DNA from 3 places in the Ruegeria sp. ABD4_443 genome. Region 2 is predicted to be linked to each of the others. Evidence: riboswitches for the same ligand, from Rfam matches in the RefSeq annotation. Region 2 holds a riboswitch; each other region holds the start of a gene.
The links. Region 2 has a riboswitch for cobalamin ahead of ACXAG8_RS10825 (hypothetical protein). Riboswitches for the same ligand answer to the same signal wherever they lie in the genome.
Positions count from the first base shown of each region.

Region 1: linked by a shared signal. The riboswitch ahead of ACXAG8_RS03730 (DUF1636 family protein) and the one ahead of ACXAG8_RS10825 (hypothetical protein) in region 2 are both predicted to bind cobalamin.
Region 3: linked by a shared signal. The riboswitch ahead of ACXAG8_RS13045 (ABC transporter substrate-binding protein) and the one ahead of ACXAG8_RS10825 (hypothetical protein) in region 2 are both predicted to bind cobalamin.

Region 1 covers NZ_JBSWYA010000001.1:738,817-745,067, forward strand. The annotation lists gene ACXAG8_RS03720 (NAD(P)-dependent oxidoreductase) at 152-1,105, opposite strand; gene ACXAG8_RS03725 (LysR substrate-binding domain-containing protein) at 1,222-2,106, shown strand; cobalamin riboswitch at 2,179-2,385, shown strand; gene ACXAG8_RS03730 (DUF1636 family protein) at 2,471-2,860, shown strand; gene cobW (cobalamin biosynthesis protein CobW) at 2,857-3,912, shown strand; gene cobN (cobaltochelatase subunit CobN) at 3,916-6,251, shown strand, end outside.
Region 2 covers NZ_JBSWYA010000004.1:365,680-371,930, forward strand. The annotation lists gene ACXAG8_RS10810 (hypothetical protein) at 1-324, opposite strand, end outside; gene ACXAG8_RS10815 (DNA polymerase III subunit gamma/tau) at 328-2,094, opposite strand; gene ACXAG8_RS10820 (protein-tyrosine phosphatase family protein) at 2,267-2,770, shown strand; gene ACXAG8_RS10825 (hypothetical protein) at 2,772-3,179, opposite strand; cobalamin riboswitch at 3,269-3,488, opposite strand; gene ACXAG8_RS10830 (alpha/beta hydrolase family protein) at 3,669-4,526, shown strand; RNA gene ffs (signal recognition particle sRNA small type) at 4,739-4,837, opposite strand; gene ACXAG8_RS10840 (bifunctional 2',3'-cyclic-nucleotide 2'-phosphodiesterase/3'-nucleotidase) at 4,877-6,251, opposite strand, start outside.
Region 3 covers NZ_JBSWYA010000006.1:100,435-106,685, forward strand. The annotation lists gene ACXAG8_RS13040 (molybdopterin-containing oxidoreductase family protein) at 333-2,363, opposite strand; cobalamin riboswitch at 2,901-3,095, shown strand; gene ACXAG8_RS13045 (ABC transporter substrate-binding protein) at 3,204-4,220, shown strand; gene ACXAG8_RS13050 (FecCD family ABC transporter permease) at 4,217-5,278, shown strand; gene ACXAG8_RS13055 (ABC transporter ATP-binding protein) at 5,275-6,048, shown strand; gene ACXAG8_RS13060 (pseudoazurin) at 6,052-6,251, shown strand, end outside.

The DNA.
Region 1 (6,251 bases), on a different contig from region 2:
TGGGTTTTCATTGTCAGGCAGAGACTTGGGTTTTTTCGTTTGCAGCGTCAGTTGCTGTTGCGTTGGCGCGCTGGGAAAGCCCGGGCGTCGTCGGGGCACCCTGCGCGGGTCACGGCCGCGCGCAGGAACAGAACACCGAGTCGACGCGGCCTCAGGCCCCGGCACCTTGCGGGATGACCTCATATCCCGGCTCTTCGGGTTCGTCGTCCTGCATTTCCGCCGGAAATCCGGGCGCGCGGATATCCAGGCCGGTCGCTTGTTCCAGCCGTTTGATGATGTTGGGCGACAATTCCCGCGCGCCGAACCGGGCTATTCCGTCTTCGAATATCTTGATCATGACGGGGTTGATCTCCAGCGGAACGCCGGCGCGGTCTGCGACCTCCTGGAACAGGCCGATATCCTTTTTCACAAGGTCCATGGTAAACGAGATATCGCGAGAGCCGTTCAGGATGACCTGGCTTTCCGTCTCGTGGACAAAGGAGGTTCCCGATGAAATCTTGATGGCCTCATAGGTCGTGTTCAGATCCATACCGGCTGCCTTGGCGGTCACCAACGCCTCGGCGCAGGTGATCAGGTTGGCCGTAGCCAGGTAATTCGTCATCACCTTGAGAACCGAGGCCGTACCTAGATCACCAGTATGCAGAACCCGGCGGCCCATCGTGGTCAGGAACGGCAGGATACGCTCGAACGTCTCGCGGTCGCACCCTGCAAAGATCGAGATATTCCCCGTGGCCGCGCGATGGCACCCACCCGAAACCGGGCAATCCACAGCAGCGCCGCCACGCGCGATGACCAAAGCGCCCAGGCGTTTGACCTCGGCCTCATCGGTGGTGGACATTTCCATCCAGATTTTGCCGGGGACAACCTCGGCCAGCATGTCCTGCATGACCGCATCCGAGGCCGCGGGTGACGGCAGGCAGGTGATCACGGCATCGCAATCGCGCATCATTTGCGCCGGGCTTTCTGCGGCCCTGGCGCCCTGGCCAACGAATGCCGCAACCAGATCCGGGTTCAGGTCGTGAACCGTCAGGTCGATCCCGTTTCGCAGCAATGAGCCCGACAATTTGCCGCCGACATTTCCCAGACCGATAAATCCGACTTTCATTGCACCCCCTCGCGCATCGCTCTGCCTTTAGTGCTGATGGCGCAAGTATTGACCTTGGACAGCGGCAAGTGAAATGAATAAAAAAGCAAGTTACCAGCAAAATTTTTTGGTGATATATGGAGCGCCTCCCCAATCCGATCTGGCTGCGCAGTTTTGAGGCCGCCGCAAGGCTGCTCAATTTCACCACGGCAGCGCAGGAGCTTGGCCTGACGCAGACCGCGGTCTCTTTGCATATCCGGTCGTTGGAGGCCGATCTGGGGCAACCGCTGTTTACCCGGCGGGCGCGGCGGCTGGCCTTGACCGAACTGGGCCAGTCCTATGCCCTGACCGTCAGGCGCGCCCTGGCCGAGATCGCGCTGTCGACCGATTCCCTGTTTGGACCCGCGTCGCGCCAGACGCTGACAATCCGGGCGGCGATTTCGACAATGACATATTGGATCGCGGCCGAGATTTCGGATTTCTCGGACAGGTATCCGGAAATACCTGTGCGGCTGGTGTCGCATATCTGGAATGATGCGGTAGCTGCGGGCAATGTCGACATCGACATTCGCCTGGGTCATGGCGATTGGCCAGCCGTCATGTCCGACCGGTTGTGCAATGAAACCCTTGTACCCGTTTGCCGGTCGGACGCACCGCCCATGGCACTGGATCGCCTGCCGGACAGCCCGTTGATCCACATTCTGGGCTACGAAGACAACTGGGCCCGGTATTTCGAGGCGCATGACCTGCATGCGCCTGAAAGGCCCGCGCGCCATTCCGCTGACACGACGGTGACGGCGGTACAACTTGTGTTGGCGGGGATGGGCCATGCCACAATACTTGAACGCTTTGCCCGCAACATCATCGCGCAGGGCCTCCCGCTCAGGATCGCGGGGCCGCCGATTCCCTTTGCGCAATCCCATTACCTGGTTCAGCCCGAGGGCACCGCGCAGGAATCGTCATCTGCACGCCTGTTCCGGGCGTGGCTGCGCGAAAGGCTGGAGCGGGATGCCGCGGAATGAATCCGGCGCGTCGCATTTCAGGCAGGGACGCGGCATCATGGCCGCGAATGCTTGACAAATCCCCTGCCGGTGCCGCATGTCCGATCCGTTGGTGTCTGTGCAAACAGATGAAAAGGGAATGCACCAGCGGGTAAACCGCCAAGTGCAGCCGCCCCCGCGACCGTGACCGGAGAGGGTGCCCAATGCCACTGGCCCAAAAGGCCGGGAAGGCGGGACACCTGCCAGGGCAAGGCCCTGACATCCGCAAGCCGGGAGACCTGCCAGCGCCCGAAGATGTAACCGGACGGGGTGTTCCGGTGTCGGGTCCATGTGCAGACGCGTGGCCCGCATGAAACCCCGTCCCCCACGAAGAGGATTTGGGGGGATGAGAGACGTGACCGAACCCGCTCCGGTCGAATTGCTGGTTTGCACCACCTGCCGTCGCGGACTGCCCGTCGAAGATGACGCGCAGCGCCCCGGCGCCCTGCTGCACAAGGCATTGGAACAGGCCGATCTTCCCGACGGGATCGCATTGAAGGCGGTCGAGTGCCTGTCGAACTGTGACGAAGGCTGTTCCATCGTTTTACGCGGCGGACCCGCGCGCTGGACCTTTGTCTACGAACACCTCAATGAAGCCGACCATGTGGACGTGATTGTCGACGGCGCCACCAAATACCTTGAGACCGAGGATGGTCTGGTCAAATGGCGCGAGCGCCCCGAACACTTCCGCAAAAACTGTGCGGCCCGCATTCCCCCGATTGGAGCCCTGAAATGAGCAATCTTGAGAAACTCCCCGTCACCGTGATCACCGGCTTTCTGGGCTCGGGCAAAACCACGCTGGTCAGGCACCTGATGCAGAACCCGCAGGGCAAGCGTCTGGCCGTGGTGGTCAACGAATTCGGCGATGTCGGCGTCGATGGCGATATCCTGAAATCCTGCGCGATCCCGGATTGCCCCGCGGAAAACATCATGGAACTGGCGAACGGCTGCATCTGTTGCACCGTGGCCGATGACTTCATCCCGACCATCGAGGCGCTGATGGCGTTGGAGCCGCGCCCCGACCACATCCTGATCGAAACCTCCGGCCTCGCCCTGCCCAAGCCGCTGCTCAAGGCGTTCGACTGGCCCGATATCCGGTCCAAGATCACCGTTGATGGCGTCATCGCGCTGGCCGATGCCGAAGCCGTTGCCGCCGGTCGTTTTGCTCCGAATGTCGCGGCGGTGGACGCCCAGCGTCTGGCTGATGACTCGATCGACCATGAAACGCCCCTGTCCGAGGTGTTTGAGGATCAGATTTCCTGCGCCGATATCATCCTGCTGACCAAGCCCGATCTGGCCGGTCCCGAAGGCGTCGCCAAAGCGAAAGAGATCATCGCCGCCGAGGCCCCGCGCCCCCTGCCCGTTGTCGAAGTGGCCGAAGGGGCCGTGGATGTGCGCGTTGTCTTGGGGCTGGAAGCGGCTGCCGAGGATGACATGGACGCGCGTCCCAGCCATCACGACGGTCACCATGATCACGAACATGACGATTTCGAAAGCATCATCGTTGAGTTGCCCGAACAAACCGACCCCGCCGATCTGGTTGCCAGCATCGAGCGTCTGGCGAATGAGCTGAACATCCTGCGCGTCAAGGGCTATGCTGCTGTTCAGGGCAAGCCCATGCGCCTGCTGGTTCAGGCCGTCGGCGCGCGCGTGCGTCACCAATACGACCGGCCGTGGGAGCCCGGCGAAGAGCGCCGCTCGCGGCTTGTTGTGATTGCCGAGCATGACGATATCAAAGAGGCCGCGATCCGCGATATACTTGTGGGTGTGACCGAGGCCGCCGAGTAAGCCATGCACGTCGTCTTCCGCGAAAGCCACGGGCTTGAGGAAACCGAGACCCCAACCGACCTGGGCCAAAGCCCGGCGGATCTGGTGGTGCTGTCTTTTTCCGACAGTGACCTTGGTGCTTTCGCGGTGGGCTGGCATCGTGGGGGCGGACCCGACGGGCAGATGCCCACGATGCGGTTGGCCAATCTGGCAGCGCTTAAACATCCCCTGTCCGTGGACACCTATGTGGAACAGACGCTTGAGGGGGCAAAAGGTATCCTGATCCGTCTGATCGGTGGCGTGCCCTACTGGTCCTATGGGCTGCAACAGGTTCTGGCGCTGGCGCAGGCCAGGGGGATCGCGCTGGCGGTCCTGCCCGCGGATGGGCGTGAGGATACGCGGCTGGATGAATATTCCACCCTGCCTGTCTCGACCCTGCGGCGCCTGGCGCATCTCTGCGACACCGGCGGCGAGGTTGCGGCGCAGGCGGCATTGGCGCAGATGGCGCTGGCGGCGGGGCTTTACGCCGGGCCGGTCATGGGCGCCAAGACGATCCCCGAATGCGGCGCATGGTGCCCGGATCGCGGCGTGATCCCGGTTGAAACAGCCTTTGCGGGCGACACAAAACGCATCATCGTCACCTTTTACCGCGCCTATCTGACATCGGCGGATACGGCACCGGTCGCGACCCTGATCCACAGGTTGCGGGATCGTGGGCTGGACGCGGTTGGATTGTTTGCGCCCTCGCTGAAAGCCCCGGCCGCCGCCGAATGGATGCGTGAACAGGTCGTGGCGCTGTCGCCGTCGGCAATCATCAACGCCACCTCTTTCTCGGGCAAAGGCGCGTCTGGCACCTCACCCCTGGACGCGGCGAACGTCCCGGTGTTCCAGATCGCGCTGGCCACATCCCGCCGCAAAGCCTGGGCCGAGGCGGAACGGGGCCTTTCGCCTGCCGATCTCGCCATGCATGTGGTCCTGCCCGAAGTCGACGGGCGGATCAACGCGGGCGTTGCCTCGTTCAAGGAACCGGGCAAGCGCGACCCGCATCTGGAATATTCCCGCTTTGCCCACCGCGCAGAACCCGAGCGGATAGACGCCATCATCGACCGCGTGACCGGCTGGCTGAACCTGAACGACAAACCCAAAGCGGATCAGGTGCCCGCGCTGGTGCTGTCGACCTATCCCGGCAAGGATTGGCAAATGGCGCATGCGGTGGGCCTTGATGCGCTGGCCTCGGCCGAGGCCATCCTGACGGATCTGCAGGGCGAAGGGTACGACACCGCACCCGCTGAACCCCTTGCTGAAACGCTGCCGGATGCGCGAATTTCATGGCAGCTTTGCGACTATCTGGCCGCCCTGTCGGACTTTCCCGAACAGTTGCGCGCAGATTTGAACGCTGTTTGGGGCGCGCCCGAGAACGACCCGGCCTTTGCAGCGGGCGCGTTCCAGTTCACCGCACTGCGCCGGGGCAACGCGCTGGTTGCCCTGCAACCCGAGCGCGGCACGCCCGCGCTGCGCGATGACGATTATCACGACCTGTCGCGCACCCCGCGCCACAGCTATGTCGCCTTTTATGTGTGGCTGCGCAAAGGGTTGGGCGCAGACGCCCTGATCCATATCGGCGCCCATGGCACGCTGGAATGGCTGCCGGGCAAGTCGGTCGCCCTGTCGGCGGAATGCTGGCCCGAGGCGCTGATCCGCGACCTGCCGCTGATCTATCCCTTCATCGTCAACGACCCCGGCGAGGCCGCGCAGGCCAAGCGCCGGATCGGGGCCGTCACGCTGGGCCATATCCCGCCCCCGATGAAGGAAAGCGGCACGCCGGATCGCATGGTGCGGTTGGAATCCCTGCTGGACGAATTTTCAAACGCGGACGGTCTGGACCCCAAGCGCCGCGATCGTCTGCAGGACAATATCCGCGACGAGGCACAGGCCATCGGGTTGGAGAGCGACCTTGGCCTGGATCAGGCCACCAGCACCGCCGAGGCGATCACCCGCATCGACCGCTTTGTCTGCGACATCAAGGAAAGCCAATTTGGCGACGGGTTACATATCTTTGGCCGCGTGCCCGAGGTGTCCGGCAATTTCGACCCCGCGCCCTCGGCCCATGCCGAACGCCGCGCACTGATCGACGCGCTGGCCGGGAAACGGATCGCGGCGGGCCCCTCCGGGTCGCCATATCGCGGGCGCTCGGACGTGCTGCCGACGGGGCGGAACCTATATACCACCGATCCGCGCTCGGTGCCGACACGGGCAGCCTATACCCAAGGCGTGAAACTGGCCGAGGAACTGGTGCGGCGGCATTTGCAGGAAGAAGGCGATTATCCCAAGGGGTTGATCGTCGACCTGTGGGGGTCTGC
Region 2 (6,251 bases):
AGCACATAGCGCAATTGCCAAGCCAATGAACAGGGTAGAATGGCCGACGCAGCCGAGGTCTGCGGCTGAACGGCGCGCATCATTCATCATGTCGGCACCGAGAATATGGCCAGTCCAGACCGCCCACAACAGCGTTGCCGCCAAAGCGATCCAAAGGCTCTTGTGCCAAAGGGCAAATGTAGAAATGATCAACAAGGCTATCGAGACGGGATGCGATGCTAGAACAAATGCCTCATGCCATTCGCTGACCGTTTCGCCGTTCCATCCGGGATTAAAGACGTCACATGCTTCGTGATAGACCGCATCGATACGTGGGAAATGCACCTATCAATCCTCTTCGAACGGGTCCCATTCGTCTTCGACCTCGGGCAGGGCCTCGGTTTCGACCTGCGCGGCAAGTTGTTCGGGGGTTTCGATCCTTGTGATTGTCGCCTTGGGGAAATGTTCCAGCACGGCGCGCACCGTCGGGTGTTCAAGCGCCTGGGCCCTGAGCGCCAGTTCGGCGGCGTCGCGGATCTCGGCGATGGTTGGGGACTGGCCGTCGGATACCACGGAAATCGCCCATCTGTTGCCGGTCCATCGTTGCAGCGATGCCCCCAGGCGCTGTGCCAGATCGGTCGGGGCCTGATCCGTGGGGGTGAATTCGATGCGGCCGGGTTGGTAGGACACAAGGCGGATGCCGTTTTCAGCCTCGACCAGCAGTTTGACATCGCGGTTGGACCGGATCAGTTCGATCACGTGGTCAAATGTCGGATAGCGTGCCAACGCGGCGTCGAGATCTTGCGCCAGGGCGGTTGTCGGGGCTGCGCCGCCGGTGCCGCGAGGCGCCGACATGTAGGCACCAGAAGCAGGTTGCGGGGCCTGAGCCGCGCCCGGTCCGGCACTGGCGGAAACGCCGGAGCCATTGCCGCCCGGCGGCGGTGGGGGCGGTGCCGATTGCAGGCGTCGGATCAGGTCTTCGGGGCTGGGCAGGTCGGCCACATGGGTCAGGCGGATGATGGCCATTTCCGCCGCCATCATCGTGTTGGGCGCGACCGAGACTTCTTCGAGCGTCTTGAGCAGCATTTGCCACATGCGGGTCAGCACCCGCATCGGCAAGGCTTCGGCCATTTGCAGCCCGCGCGCGCGTTCGTCGGGGGAAACCGTCGGGTCAGCGGCTGCATCGGGGGTGATCTTGACAACCGAGACCCAATGCGTGATTTCAGCCAGGTCGCGCAATATGGCAAGCGGGTCGGCGCCTTCGGCATATTGCCCGCCAAGCTCGGCCAGTGCGCCGGCTGCATCCCCGCGCAGGATCATGTCTGTCAGGTCCAGCACCCGCCCCCGGTCGGCCAAGCCCAGCATCGCGCGGACCTGCCCGGCGGTGGTTTCGCCCGCACCATGGGAAATCGCCTGATCCAGCAGCGAGGTCGCATCGCGGGCCGACCCTTCGGCGGCGCGGGTGATCAGCGCCAGCGCGTCCTGTGCGATCTGCGCGCCCTCGGCCTGGGCTATCTTGTTGAGCAGGGCGATCATGTCTTCCGGCTCGATCCTGCGCAGGTCGAACCTTTGGCACCGCGACAGGACCGTGACGGGAACCTTGCGGATTTCGGTGGTGGCGAAGATGAACTTTACATGCTCGGGCGGTTCTTCCAGCGTCTTGAGCAGCGCGTTGAATGCGCTGGTCGACAGCATGTGAACCTCGTCGATGATGTAGATCTTGTAGCGCGCGCTGGCGGCGCGATAGCGGACGCTGTCGATGATCTCGCGGATGTCGTTCACACCGGTGCGGCTGGCGGCGTCCATCTCCATCACGTCGACATGACGGCCTTCCATGATGGCCAGGCAATGTTCGCATTGCCCGCAGGGTTCGGTCGTGGGGCCGCCGGTGCCGTCGGGGCCGATACAGTTCATCCCCTTGGCGATGATCCGCGCGGTGGTTGTTTTGCCGGTGCCCCGGATGCCGGTCATGATGAAGGCCTGTGCAATCCGGTCCGCCTCGAACGCGTTTTTCAGGGTGCGCACCATGGCATCCTGGCCGACGAGATCGGCAAAGGTTTCGGGGCGGTATTTACGGGCAAGAACCTGATAGGCGGTGGTTGGCGTGTCGGTCATGTCTGCTCTGGCGGATTCGTCCTGTCGAGACAGCGTAGAGGCGCCAGTCTCTGGCGTCCACTGCACAGGGCGACGTTTTTCATTTTGGAAACCGCCCCGATCCGCGTAAAAATGTCAGAACAGGTTTCAAAGGTTGATTTTGACAGTAACGAGTTTGAAGGGGGTGGGCCTGATGTCACAACTGGTGATCTATGCGCTGCAGGTCGGGGGCGGTACGCTTGCGTTGACCTCTATGCCGGGCCGTAGCGGTGATTACCCAGGCGATCTGGACCTGATTTCGGCTTGGAAACCGGGGTTGGTGATCTCGACGACCACCGAGGTTGAAATGCTTCAGGATGGCGCACAGAATTTCGGCAGCGACATTCAGAGCCGCGCCAGCCGCTGGGCGCATCTGCCGGTTGATGATTTCGGCGCACCGGGTCCGTCCATTCAAGAATCATGGCCCGAGGTCAGCGCCGCGGCGCGGCACGCCTTGTCGGGCGGTGGGCGCGTGCTGGTGCATTGCCGCGGCGGGTGCGGACGGTCAGGAATGGTTGTGCTGCGACTGATGGTCGAATGCGGTGAACCCTCAGAGGCCGCGCTAAAGCGCCTGCGCAAGGTGCGAATCTGCGCCGTCGAGACCGAGGAACAGATGAACTGGGCCTTGGCGCCCGCAGGCGCGCGCCTGGCTTTCTAGGTCAGGGCGGTGGGGCCGCCGCAATTTCCACGGGCTGCTGGGTGCTGCGGGGTTGCGCCTGAAGCATGGCGCAGGGTGGGTGCGCCAATGTGCCTGACGGCAAGGGCCCGTCGTGACCGCTGAACATCATGTCCGCATACCGGTCCATTCTTTCGCAGCTTGCACCGGCTTGGGTGCCGCAGAATATGCGGATCATCTGGTGGGTGGCCCTGAACGCCGCCATGCACCCGTCGGCACAATGGGTCAGTTCGCTGCTGCCTTCGATTTCGAAATCCGCCTGTGTGACGGGGGCTGCCGTTTCCAGCGCGCGTGCCACGGCCCGCGCCAGCCGGGCCAGTGCGGGGCAGGGGGCCCCGGTGTGCTGGCACACGGTCGCGGTGAAAATATGGGATTGTGTTGACCAGTTCATCGAGCGCCCTCCGCGCAGGGGGCGACGTGTCTGGCACAGGAAGACCCGAACGTTGCGGTCAGACCCTGCCCGGACACCCCGCCCGAGTTTCAGTTTCGCGTTTGATGGCAGGTCTCCTGACTTGCGGGTCGTTGCTTTGCCGACCTTCCCGGCCTGTTGGCCAGTGGTGATTTCGGCAGTGCTCACCGCTTACAGTTGCGGGGGCAGTCGCGGCTTTGGTCGTTTCCGGCTTTCCGGTGTTGACCGCACCGTGTTCCCTTTTCATCCCGGCCCGGTATGGGCGCGGAAACCATCATGCAACGGCTATCGACTGATGACGGGGCAAGTCAAGATGATTGAGACCTGCCCTTCCATGATGGCGCGCCAATGCCGGTCCGGTGGCCGGGTAACCGGACGTTTGGTCATGCAGGAACCCGCTTGACAGGAACGGGTCGCATGGGGCCGAGTGAAAAGTGAACCACACAGTTCAGAAGCTGGAGGCGGCTCAGGATGCTGGACTTTTCACAAGCTGTTGCAACCGAAGATTTCCGGTTCCCTGCGGGCGATGTTGAATTGTCGGCCCGCATTTACGTGCCGCAATCCGCGCCGGAGACGGTTGTGGTTCTGAACAGTGCAACAGGGGTACCGCGCGCGTATTACCAACATTTCGCAAGCTGGTTGGCCGCCGAGCACGGGATCGCCTGCCTGACCTATGACTATCGCGATTTCGAAACCTCGCTGCGGGGGCCGTTGCGCGGGTCAAAGGTCACCATGGCGGATTGGGCGGTGCAGGACATGCCCGCGGCGCGGTCCGAGATGCGGCGGCGTTATCCGCGGGCGAAACTGTGGGTGATCGGTCATTCTGTCGGCGGTATGCTGGGCCCGGTCCAGCCTGATATTGACCGGGTTGACCGGATGATCTGTGTCAGTGCCGGGATGGTGTCGCTTGCCGATCATCCCTGGCCCTATCGGGCCATGGCGGCGTTGTTCTGGTTCGGGCACGCACCCCTGGCGGCCCGCGTCATGGGGTATTTGCCGGGCAAGGCGCTGGGCTTTGGGGCAGACCTGCCGGCCCCTGTCTATTGGCAGTGGCGGAAATGGTGCACGTCGCCGTGCAGTTATCTTGCGGATGTTGGTGCCGATCTGCCTGCGCTCAACCCTGCGGGCGTGGGCGGTCGGATTGATCTGTTTGCCTTTGCCGACGACCAGATGGTCCCGCCCCAGGCGGTATGGCGCCTGGCCGCGCTTTACGGGCCGAACGCGCAGCGTCACCTTGTTGCGCCGCAAGATCACGGCCTGCCCGAGATTGGCCATATCGGCGCATTTGCACGCCGAAACGCGGCTGTTTGGCCCCGCCTGATCGCCTGATCGCCTGATCGCCTGATCGCCTGACGAATCGCATCCGCTTGACGCTAAGCCGGTCAAGTCGACCGCAAGGGGCAAGGGGGGCACCACGCGCCGCCTGTCCCGCACGAACCCGGCTTTGGCCAGCTTGCCGAACAGGATCACGAACCACATGCGCGGGCCGCGTTACTTGTTTTTCTGGGGAAAGGGCCGGCAGAGGGCGCCAGGTAAGTGGCAAGTGAGAGGCTGGACATCGACCCAAGCGGGACTCGTTGTGGCTGCTTCCTTCCGGACCTGACCAGGTTGGCGAGGCGCTCGCCCGCGCCAACCTCTCAGGCGTGGATATAGGGCCGCCGGGGCGAAATGACAACCCGTCACAAGGACAGGTGCAGTTTCATGAACCCGTCGGCATCCCGGTCAAGCACACGCGGCGAAAAGTGCCCGAGTTCGTCCAGGTACTTGGCCGCGCCCGGTCCGGTCTTCAAAATGGCCTGCCTTGCGGATCGGGGTTTCAACCGGAACGGATCGGCGGCCATTTCCAGCGGGTCGCCGGGCCGCGCGCCCGAAAGATAGTCGCGAAGGATATCCTGTATCGGCGCCTGCGGCAGCTCGATCTGCCGGGCCTTGGTGGCGAACGGAAAATGCCCGCCGCCATTGGCCCTGTAGTTGTTGAGCGCAACGACAAACCGTTGTTCGGGCGCTACGGGGCGCCCGTCAAACCGCATTTCGGAAATACGAAAGGCGTCCGGGTTCCCCAGCACGCCCCGGTCATCAAAACGCGCAGGGCAGGACGGGTCGATCCGGTAGGTCAGCCCGAAGATCACATCGAAATTATGCCCTGCCCGTTTCGGGTCGATCAACGCGGGGGCAAAGCCGTTGGGCAGGCGATTGAATATCCCGGCGGACATTTCCAGCCAGTCGCGCAGATCGTCACCGGAAACGATCACGGCGCGCAATTCATTCGGGAAAATGTTCAGGTCCGCGACATGGCGCATCGAAAGCGTACCCGCGGCAATATCGGTATAATGGCGCGGCCCGGCGCGGCCTCCGAATTTGGACGGGGCGGTCGCTGACAGAACCGGAAGATCGGCCGCAGGCGTTCCGGCCAGATAAGGCCGCAACGCCGCCGCTTGCGCCGCCGCGACAGTGGCAAGACCTTTGTCGGGGACGCAAAAACTGAAATAGCTGTGCATCGGTTGCGCGACCGTGCCCACGGGGCGGGCAGCACGAAGCCGGGTCTGTTCATGCCCGTGGGCAAAGAGTTTGACCAGTTTGGTGTCCTCGGGCACGGCGGGCGCGTCGGCTAGGCCCGGCCCGCCCGCCACGGCGCGCAGGTCAGCGCGCGACGTGACCACGCGCCAGCCGTTGCCCGCATCCAGGGTCAGCGCCAGGTCAATGACACCAAGGTGAGATCCCGCCGATCCCGGCATGACCGCAGGCGTGCCGTGGATATGTCCGGTGACGCTGTCCACAAAATCCAGATCCGCATGGCCGGGGCCCGGCAGGGTCAGGTGGGTATGACCGGCGACCAACGCGTCGATATCGGGCAATGCGGCGATCGGAACGGCGGCGTTTTCCAGACCGGGTGCCGCCTCGGCCTGCCCCAGGCCGGAATGCGCAAGGGCCACGACCAGATCGCATCCCCGGCGTCGCAAATCTGCCGAGACTTCTTGCGCCTGTTGCAGCGCGTCGGTGACGCTGACTTGCCCTTTCAGCCGATGCGCTTCCCATAGGGCTGTCTGGGGCGGA
Region 3 (6,251 bases), on a different contig from region 2:
ACGCGTGTCTATATGTCCATGGCATGGGCATGTGAGGTTTCGTTCCTGAGAAATTCCAACAAGGAAAGCCTACCAAATCTGGTTCCGAGCTGTCGATAAATGAACGGCAGCTCCGTCCGCACAGCCGTCATTGAAGATGCCAGAACCGGTTAAATGCCCAACCAAAACCGTCAGATGTCAGCTTCGAGCCCAAACTGTTAAATGCTGCACACTGCTGGAAAAACCGCGAGGCACCAGAAGCCGACATTTGCAGGTACCAGGGTTCCTATTAACCGACCTTGAATGCGAACGAACAAACCGTCCTTACACCCGTCGATCCAGGCATCGAAGTATCAATCCTTCGCGATTGCGGGCCGAATTTCAACGCGGGCACCGTAGTTGTTTTGGCCAACCGAGAATGGAAACGCGGAGAGCGCGGCGTCGGGCAAAACGGAGCTTCCTTCAGTCAAAGTGTTGAAATCGGGCCATCCGTCGCGCATCCAGACAGTGCCTTCAGGCATTCGGCGCGTGACCTTGGCGCGCGCGTGGAATGCGCCGCGTGCGTTAAACATTTCTATACAGTCACCATCCGTGATCTCGCGTGCCGATGCATCATCGGGGGCAATCCAGAGTTCTGGTTCCGCCTCTCTCGCAGCAAGGGTTGGAAGTGCGCGACCGTGATCAAAAAATGCGTGGAACTGCGCGAAAGTGCGCCCGTGTGCAAGGGCGAGCCCATCGACTGGCGGTTCATTTGGCGGCATCGGCAAAGGCGGAAGACCCATGGCTTGCGCGCGCTCGGAGAAGAATTCGATCTTACCGGATGGGGTTGAGAACTCAAGGGTGGGATACGCTACATGAGAGATCTTGAGAGGCACGCGCCCGCCGTTCGCACGAAGTGTTTGGACCGTGGCATGACCAGTCGCAGGGTGGTCGAGCACAGCATTAATAGCAGCTTCTTGATCGACCCATGGGTAGACGTCCTTGACGTCTAGTCGCGCTGCAAGCCCTTTATAGAGATTATAGACTGGGCGCGCCTCGCCCGCAGGAGGCAGAACCCGGTCAGACAGATGAACATGGGAGTTTGTGGATTTCGCGCCGATCTCTTCTAGCCATATCGTCCCGGGTAAGACGATATCGGCCAATTCTCGGATCGTTTGATTGGGGAAGATGTCGTAAGCAACGACCAAGTCGGCCTTAGCAAGGGCAGCTCGGGTGCGTGCAGTGTCCGCAAAACAAGACAGCACGTTTGAGCCAATTGTGACGAAGACCTTGACCGCACCACTTTCCAGCGCCTCCACAATAGCTTCCATCTGGTTGGGAATGTAACTGCCGGGTGGCCTCCGTTCAGCCGCAGAGACATCATTGAAGCCGACGCCGTGGCTGCGCCCTCCGTGGCGCGGGCCTATGCCGCCGCCTTTGACCCCGAAGTTGCCCGTGAGCGCGGGCAGGCAGGATATGGCGCGCGCCGCCTGCCAAGTATTTCTACCTTTGTGGAGCGAAGATCCTCCGATGACGATCATCGCTGGTTTGGTGGCCGCGTATTGGCGTGCGAGCTGAACGATCTGCTGCGCCGACACGCCCGTGATGGCGGCGGCCCAATTGGGTGTCATGGAGGCCACATGAGCGCTCAACGCGTCCAGCCCGATCGTATTTGCGGCAGTAAAGTCGGTATCGTGAGACCCATCGGCTAAGATCACGTTCATCATTGCAAGTGCGAGTGCCGCGTCGGTTCCGGGCTTCACGAGGATGACGTCATCGGCCAATGCAGATGCCTCGGTGCGACGCACATCAATCACGACGATCCGTGCTCCGCGCCGTTTTGCGATTTCAACGTGCCGCAGTGTATTGGCCTGGCTCACAGTGTTAGCCGCCCAGAGGATCACAAGCTCAGAGTTTGCGCCAAGGTCCTCTTTGGTCGAGGTCTCAAGAGCACCGGTGATCCCAACACCAAAGCCACCCAAACCCCAGCAGATCATTGCAGGGTTCCAATACTGGCAGCCGTATAAGTTGGCGAACCGATCCATCTGCGCGCGCTTGAGGCCAAATGCGTAGTCATTGCCCCAGTTGCCGTGTGCTTGCCAGAACCCGACCCGCTCACGTCCCACGTCCTGCATCTTTGCGGCTATGTAATCCATGGCGGCATCCCAGCTCACATCTTGCCAGGTCTCACTTCCGCGCGAACGGCGCATCTGCGGTGTCAGCAGGCGCTTGTCGTTCCCCACGATCTCGTGGGCAGCCTTTCCCCGCATGCAGAGGAAGCCTGCGCTGTCGGGATTCGTCTCATCCCCTTCAATAAGAACCTGCCCGTCGTCGTGTTTAGTGACCTTCATCCCGCAGAGCGTCGGATGACAGTTCATTGGGCACATTGTTGTGAAGGTTTCCAACTGGGGGTCATGCCTGTCGTTTTTTGCAATCACTTAACCTTAACTGAGGCAAGCGAGTCTGAGAAGGCTGTTAGCTCCTGAAGCCAACGTCAGCTTTACCGTCTCATCAAAGTATTACTACATTCGTTCGCGCCCAAAGCGGACCCCGTAAGTTCAAGGTTGAAAGGTCGCTTCGTCCCGCGGTGCGGACCTTCTGGGTGGCAGAAACCGAGCAAGCGCGGCGAATGTCGGCAAAGCGGGCTGCAGCCGCAGCATCTAAATGGCCCGCCAAAGGTCGGCTCTGGGCCGTCCCTGGTGTGGGCGCGCAACCTGTCAGGCAAGCATGCTGCGACCGATCTAATGGCGGCAGCGAGCCCAACCTGCCAATTTGATATTCGTGCTGCGCGTGCTCGCGGCGAAAATTTCTCTGCAGCTGCATTAGTTGCAGAACCGCAGCGCGGCCAGAAATCCGGTCGTTTAGATTTTGCGCAGCGCAGTTGGGCTTGCCAACTTACAGGTCGCCTGAAAATTATGGGGTTGACCGAAATAGTTTCATAGCCCAGTAATCAGTTCGTCGGTTTTCTTACGAAATTAATAGGGAATTCGCGGCGTACTTTGTGCGTTAAACGAAACTGCCCCCGCAACTGTAGATGGCGAGCCACATTTCAATATCCACTGAGCCTACGTGCTTGGGAAGGCGAAATAAAGCAAAGATCCATCAGTCAGGAGACCTGCCGACGAAGACACTTTAACCGGACGGGGATGTTCGGGGTGGATCGTGGCATTATGGTTTAGGTTGATCTTTTCAACTGCGCGTCCCTTCCCGGTGACCTCGCTCAACATTGGCGAAGGAGCCTAATAATGATGAAAACGCTTTATGTGCCAGGGGCGATGGCACTTGCACTGATAACGACAGCCGCAGCGGCGCAACAAACAAACTATCCGCTGACAATTTCTAACTGTGGCTATGACCAGACTTTTGACGCGGCTCCTGCCTCAACCGTCACCATCGGTCAGTCTACGACCGAACTTCTGTATATGCTTGGCCTTGGCGACAAAGTTGCCGGTACATCTGTTTGGTTCAACCCAGTTCTGCCTGAGTTTGAAAAACTGAACGCTGGTATCGAGCGTCTAGCAGACAATGATCCAAGCTTTGAAAGCGTTGTGAACAAAAAACCAGAGCTGGTGACCGTCATGTATGAATGGCACGTTGGCGCAGAAGGTATCGTTGCAACACGGGAAATGTTCCACGATGTTGGCATTCCAACCTACACCATGCCGACGGACTGTGAGAAAAAGGACAATCTGACAGGTGTTGACGGCACCCGGTCTGAGCTTTTTTCAACAGAGACCTTCTACAAATCGATTTCTCAGCTGTCTGAAATTTACGATGTTCAAGCCCGTGGTGCCGAACTGGTGGAAGAGCTGAAAGCCGCCGAAGCCGACGCAATTGCCAAAGCGGCTGCACTAGATCTGCCCGAAGGGACGTCAGGCCTGTTCTGGTTCTCTTCCGCCGATATGGAAGCAGATCCCTATGTTGCAGGTCAAAAAGGTGTACCTGCCTACATGATGGACAAACTGAGCGTTGAGAACGTCGTTCAATCTGATGAGGAATGGCCACTGGTTGGTTGGGAAACCATCGCCAAAGCAGATCCTTCTTTCATCGTCATCGCTGAAATGGATCGTCGCCGCTTCCCAGCGGATGATATCGAAATGAAGCGTAAGTTCCTGATGGAAGACCCAGTTGCCTCTGAAATGACCGCTGTGAAAGAAGGCCGCATCATCACCATCGATGCACACGCGATGAGCCCAACCGTTCGCGCGATCCTGACACTGGGTCAGGTTGCGGACGCTTTGGAAAGCTATGACCTGAAATGAGTGTGACCGACCGGATACCTGTCCGGTCGGCCTCTCGCAATATCTGGAAGTGGGCGGTGATCGCGCCGCCTCTTCTTTTTCTTGCTTTGGTGGCTGGCACGGCTTTAGGCGAAACCCACATCCCGATGGACGTTGTTCTCAAGGTGCTGGCCAATAAAATAATTGGTGCAGACTATGCAGTAGATCGCATCGATTCCGGAATTATCTGGAATTACAGGCTTTCACGTGCTGTTGTAGCCGCTTGCTGCGGTGCTGGTTTGGCCCTGTCTGGTGTCGTTTTGCAGGCTTTGTTGAGGAATGCACTGGCAGATCCTTATTTGTTGGGCATTTCTGCAGGCGCTTCGACTGGCGCAGTCACCGTCGCAATTCTTGGCATCGGAGGCGGCGCGATCTCGATGTCCGCTGGCGCATTTGCAGGTGCTATCTTTGCCTTTGCCTTTGTCGCAATGCTGGCCCAGGTCGCTGGCGGCGGCACAGGGTTAAGAGCCGCTGGCGTCATCATTTTGGCGGGGATCGCTGGGTCTCAGCTTTTTAACGCCTTAACCGCATTCATCATTGCCAAATCCGCCAGCGCGGAACAGGCCAGAGGTATCATGTTCTGGCTCATGGGAAACCTAAGCGGAGTTCGTTGGCCTGATACAGTTGTGGTTGTGCCCGCCGCCTTGTTTGGTTTGATAGCCTGTCTCTTTAATGTTAGGGCGCTGGATGCTTTCATCTTTGGCGCAGACAGCGCGGCATCCCTCGGTATCGCGGTTCGGCGCGTGCAACTTGGCCTGATCGGGATTGCTGCCCTTATGACCGCGGCAATGGTGTCGATCACCGGATCCATCGGCTTTGTCGGGCTTGTGATCCCGCATGCCATGCGGATGGTCGTTGGCACGCGCCATCGTGCTTTGATCCCAGCTTCGGCTTTGGCTGGCGCTATTTTCTTGATCTGCGCTGATGTGATTTCGCGCACAGTGATCCCAGGGCAAGTTCTGCCAATTGGTGTGGTCACAGCACTGGTTGGCGCGCCAGTATTTGCCCTGATCCTGATCGGGCGGAGGGCAGCAGTATGATCTTGCGATGCGAAGACCTCGGCTGGCGTATCAAACGGAAAGCGATCGTCTCAGGCGCAAACCTGACCGTGAATGAAGGCGAAATGCTGGGGCTGATCGGCCCCAACGGCTCGGGCAAATCAACCCTACTGCGAATGCTGGCCGGGGTCAGATTTCCTAGCATGGGTCGTGTCTTCTTAGGTGATGCCCCAATGGCGGGGTTGCGACAACGAGAGATCGCACAAAGGCTCGCACTGGTAGAGCAACACGCTGATACCGAAGAACGCATCACCGTGCGCGACGCAATTGAACTGGGTCGCACGCCTTTCCTGTCGGCGCTGCAGACTTGGGGCCACGACGACGAAGCAATCGTCGCGAATACGCTGGCAGCGGTCGATTTGCAGGGGTTTGAAGATCGGGTTTGGCATACCTTGTCCGGTGGCGAACGTCAGCGCGTTCAAATTGCCCGTGCTTTGGCCCAGCAGCCGAAGGTTTTGCTAATGGACGAACCGACAAATCATCTGGATATCAAACATCAACTGGCGATCTTGCACCTTGTCAGAGAGCTGCCCATCACAAAAGTCGTAGCACTGCATGATCTGAACCAAGCGATGATGTGTGATCGCATCTGTGTCATGCAGGCTGGAAAAATCGATGCTCTCGGCACGCCCGCTGAAATCCTTACTGAAGAACGTTTGATACAAACATTCGGCGTCTGCGGTCACTTTATGACCGACCCTTTCGACGGCTCGCCAGTTATTCGGTTCCACAGCGCCCATAAAGGAGAGTGATCCATGCGCTTTATGCTTTCGTTCCTGTTACTATTGATACCAAGTTTGGCATTGGCTGAAATGTATGAAGTTCAGATGCTGAACCGGAATGCCAATGGATCCATGATCTATGAACCGCCTTATTTGAATGTTCAGGTTGGAGACAGCGTAAAGTTCTTGGCGACACGCCCAGGCCATGATGCGGTCAGCATCGAAGGGATGGT